2 regions of the Paraburkholderia agricolaris genome follow, and region 1 is predicted to be linked to the other one. Evidence: riboswitches for the same ligand, from Rfam matches in the RefSeq annotation. Region 1 holds a riboswitch; the other holds the start of a gene.
What was found. A riboswitch is a leader RNA that binds a small molecule or an ion and turns the genes downstream of it on or off. The one in region 1 is predicted to bind cobalamin.
Positions count from the first base shown of each region.

Region 2: another riboswitch for cobalamin. It lies ahead of GH665_RS33890 (TonB-dependent receptor domain-containing protein); the one in region 1 lies ahead of cobG (precorrin-3B synthase).

Region 1 covers NZ_QPER01000002.1:1,771,740-1,773,937, reverse strand. Annotated here, with positions in the region: gene cbiE (precorrin-6y C5,15-methyltransferase (decarboxylating) subunit CbiE) at 1-758, opposite strand, end outside; cobalamin riboswitch at 843-1,021, shown strand; gene cobG (precorrin-3B synthase) at 1,105-2,198, shown strand, end outside.
Region 2 covers NZ_QPER01000002.1:2,818,156-2,820,353, forward strand. Annotated here, with positions in the region: gene metE (5-methyltetrahydropteroyltriglutamate--homocysteine S-methyltransferase) at 1-799, shown strand, start outside; cobalamin riboswitch at 868-1,069, shown strand; gene GH665_RS33890 (TonB-dependent receptor domain-containing protein) at 1,418-2,198, shown strand, end outside.

The sequences.
Region 1 (2,198 bases):
CAGAGCAGTTCGCCAGGCGTCGGCGCGAGGCGCGCCAGCGTGATCGCGCGGACGTCGCGCTTGGTCAACTGGCCGTCGTGGCGAAAGGCGTCGTCGGGCAAGCCGGTGGTCAACGGCAAACGCGGCGCGCCTTCCGTTGCACGGCATTCAAGCGCGACCAGGTTCAGCGCCGCCACGTCGCCCGCGGACCACTGGTCGGCGCGTCCGTCGATACACCGCTCCAGGTCGCCGCCCAAATGTTCCAGCACGCTCATCCGGGTCGCGCCGAAACCGCGCGCGTTCAGCAACTCAGCCAGCGCTGCGGGTGTACGCCCGTCAGCGCTCAAAACGAACACGCGTGCGCCGTCGTACAAATGGGCATTCAGCGCCGGCAATGGCCGCCCCACTAGCGAAACCGTGGCCACATCCTGCAACGGCCAGCCCAGCCGTGCAGCCGCTAGCGATAGCGACGACGGCGCCGGCAGCACCCGCAATTCACCGGTCGGCAATTGCCGCGCCAACGTGGCGCCGACGCCGAACAGCATCGGGTCGCCACTCGCCAGCACACACACGGGCCCACCACGCTCCGCCAGCAAAGGTGCAAGATCGAACGGCTTCGGCCATGCCGTCCGGCGCGCAGCCAGACGCCTGGGCAGCATCGCCAGATGACGTTCGCCGCCATAAACCACCGACGCTTCCAGCAAAGCACGCCGCGCGGGCCGCCCCAAACCGGCGAAGCCGTCATCGCCTATGCCCACCACAGTCAGCCACGCCGGCATGCATCCATCCTCATTCTGTATCGTCAAATATTGCGCTGTGCCACGCCGGTCAAAGCGTCCAGCCTCGTTGTGCTGTTCGAAAAAAGGCATAATACAGCCGCCGGTGCCCTTCGGGGCCGAAGAGGGAACACAGTGTCGCTGTGGCTGCCCCCGCAACTGTATGCAGCGAGTCCGCCTGCGCTGCGCGCCACTGGTTCGACCGGGAAGGCGGCGGCGGACGATGACCTGCCAGCCAGGAGACCTGCCGGCCAGACTGTTCGTGCCAGCCACCATCGGGCGGGGTGTACCGATGCCGCAGCAATGCCCGTAAGGGCGGCGCTCGGGCCATCGCGCGACGCTCAACCCGGTGTCCGTCTTGAATCAAGCTTCGCCCTCCACTGTTTTACCCGACGCGGCGCTCGCGCTGCGGCCTTCGGCGTGTCCGGGGCTGCTGCGCATCGTCGCCGCGCGCGACGGTGGGATCTGCCGGATCAAACTGCCCGGCGGTGAGTTGAGCGCCGCACAGGCCATCGCGATCGCCGAGGCCAGCACGCGGCATGCAAGCGGTGTAATCGAGCTGACCAATCGCGCGAATCTGCAGGTGCGTGGCGTGCATGCTGTACAAGGCGGGCATGAAACGGCACTGATCGCGGCACTCGTCGACGCGGGCCTTGGACCGGCTGTCGGACCGATTCCAGCCAACGCTGCGGTAGATGCTGCCAGTTTGCTGCTCGCGACTTCGGCGGACGACGTGCGCAATGTGATGGTGAGTCCGACTGCCGGGCGCGATCCATTTGCACTGTTCGACACGCGGCCCCTTTGCACCGAACTGCTTGCCTTGCTGCAAACCGAAGCGCGTTTCGCGGCGCTGTCGCCCAAATTCGCGCTATTGCTCGACGGCGGCGAGCGCCTTGCGAGAGTCGATCATCCGCACGATGTCTGGCTGGCGGCGACGCAAGCCGATGACGGCGTGCGATTTGTGTTCGGCTTGGCCGGTTGCCCCGCTGGAGAGACGAACGCGAAACCTGGCGCCCTCGGCGCCGTACTGCCTACGCAGGTCACCGGCCTGGTTCGCGCGCTGCTGCATACGTTCCTCGATCTGGCCGCCGCCGATGCCACGCGCATGCGTCATCTGCTTACCGCGCATTCCATCGACGCCGTTTTGCAGCACGCTCGTCAGTACATCGATTTCCCGCTGTCACGCGACGCGTCGCTCGCACACTGGCAACGCGGCACGCCTGCCGATGCCACGCTGCGGCTCGGCGCGCACGCTCAACGCGTCGTGGGCCTGCAGCACGCGGGCGGCCAACCGCCTCTCGGACGCCTCGACGCCGCCACCTTGCACCGCCTCGCCAAACTCTCCCAACAGCACGGCAACAGCACGCTGCGCATCACGCCCTGGCAAAGCGTCCTGCTGCCCGATATCGCAGCAAACCATGCGGCCGCCGTGCTCGCGGAAAT
Region 2 (2,198 bases), 1.0 Mb from region 1:
ATTCTTTGCGGACAAGCTCTGGGGGTATGCGCTCACCGAAAACGGATGGATCCAGAACTACGGCTCGCAATGCGTCAAGCCGCCGATCATTTACGGCGACATCTACCGGCCCGAGCCGATGATCGTGGACGCAGCCTGTCATGCGCAGTCGTTGACCGACCGCCTGGTGAAAGGCGTACTGACCGGACCGGTCACCATGCTCGAATGGTCGTTTGTTCGTGACGACCAGCCGCGCTCAACCACGGCGCTCCAACTGGCGCTCGTCATTCGCGACGAAGTCGTGGACCTCGAAAAGGCCGGCATCCGCATCATTCAGATCGATGAGCCCGCCTTCCGCGAGGGCTTGCCGCTGCATAAGGCGGATTGGTCCGACTACTTCGACTGGGCGACCCGGGCCTTCAGGATTTCAGCGGGCGGCGTCTCCGACGCCACGCAGATCCACACCCATATGTGCTACTCGGAGTTCAACGACATTCTGCCGTCGATCGCCGCGCTGGATGCGGACGTGATTACGATCGAGACATCCCGCTCTTCGATGGAGTTGCTCGACGGCTTCGGCGAGTTCGCCTATCCGAACGGAATCGGACCCGGCGTATACGACACCCATTCGTCGCGCGTGCCGAGCGTCGAAGCCATGCAGCGGCTGCTCGAACGCGCATGCGAGGTCATCCCCGCCGAGCGTCTGTGGGTCAACCCCGACTGCGGCCTGAAAACCCGGGGCTGGCCGGAGACGGAAGCCGCCTTGTCCAACATGGTGCTGGCCGCCAGGGCACTGCGGCAAAGGCTCGCAACCCAGTAAGCCAGACGTAATAACAACAGGAAGCGTACCGCCAACGCCGTAGTGATTGACGGCCACCACGACGCATCGGTACGCTTCGCGCTGATGGTTCCCGTTACCGGGATCAAAAGGGAACGCAGTACGAGCAGCCATGCTCCGAATCTGCGGCTGCCCCCGCAACTGTAAGCGGCGAGTCCGTGCCATTCATGACCACTGGAGCAGAGCACCGGGAAGGTCGGCACGTGACATTGACCCGTGAGCCAGGAGACCTGCCATCGAACCGAGGTCTGCGCAGCCGCACCGGGCGGGGTGTCCCGATGTGCAAGCACCGCTCTTGAGCGGTCGCCCGCTGCAAAGACAGCCCAAGCCTCAGGATCTGTCATGTCCACTGCTGTTCAACCCGGTTCCCTACAAGGGGAACCTCGCGCTGGCGCGTCATCGCCATTGATAGCGCTTTCGCCGCCTTCAGGATTGCCGCCTGGCCTGGCTCGTTCGTCCCCTATCGCATGAAGCGCTACGACGAACTGGAAGCCTGTTGCGCCAGACGTTAAACCTTTGAACGCGGCTAAACGGCCTGCTGGCCCCCTAGCCCCGTAGCCCTCTACCCACAGAAATCTGCAAGAACGAACACATCTCATCATGAAGTTCCGCCAACTCATCATCACCTCCGCCCTGACCGTCTCGGCATGGCAGGTTGCACAGGCCGCGGACGGCACGTCGTTGCAGCAGCCGGAGCAGACTCCGGCAGAAACCACGCTGCCGAATATTCTCGTCAGCGGCGACACGCAACATCTGCCGCAATCGTTCGACCGACGCTTCGCCACCACTCAGGTCCTGACGCGCGCCGATCTCGACCGTCTGTCGCCAGCCGATCCGAGTATCACGCAGGCCCTCGCCACGCTGCCTGGCGTCACCATTTCGCAAAGCGGCGGACCAGGTTCTTCCGCCGCGGTCAGCATCCGGGGCTCGTCGGCCAGTCAGGTCGCGGTGTTTATCGACGGCATCCGGGTCGGTTCCTCGACCACCGGGCAAGCTGCGTGGGCCGATCTGCCAACCTCCGCGTTCGACCGCGTCGAGGTGATCTCGGGACCGGCGGCCGCCTCGTTCGGCGCGGACGCGATGGGCGGCGTCATACAGTTATTCACCAACCATGCATCCAATCAGCCGAATCGGACCACGGTCTCGGTAGGCGGCGGTTCGAACAAGACCTTCGACACACAGCTCCGCACGTCGGGCAGTATCCCGTCCACGGGTCCGCTCTCCGCACTCTCGGGGCTGACCTACTCGCTCGGCCTGCACGACTACAACACTGCCGGGATCGATGCGACCCAGCCGTACGCCTATGGTCACGAGGACGGCCGCAATCCGTACCACGCGCAGGACGTGGACGCGCGACTCGGCTACGCACACGACAACTGGT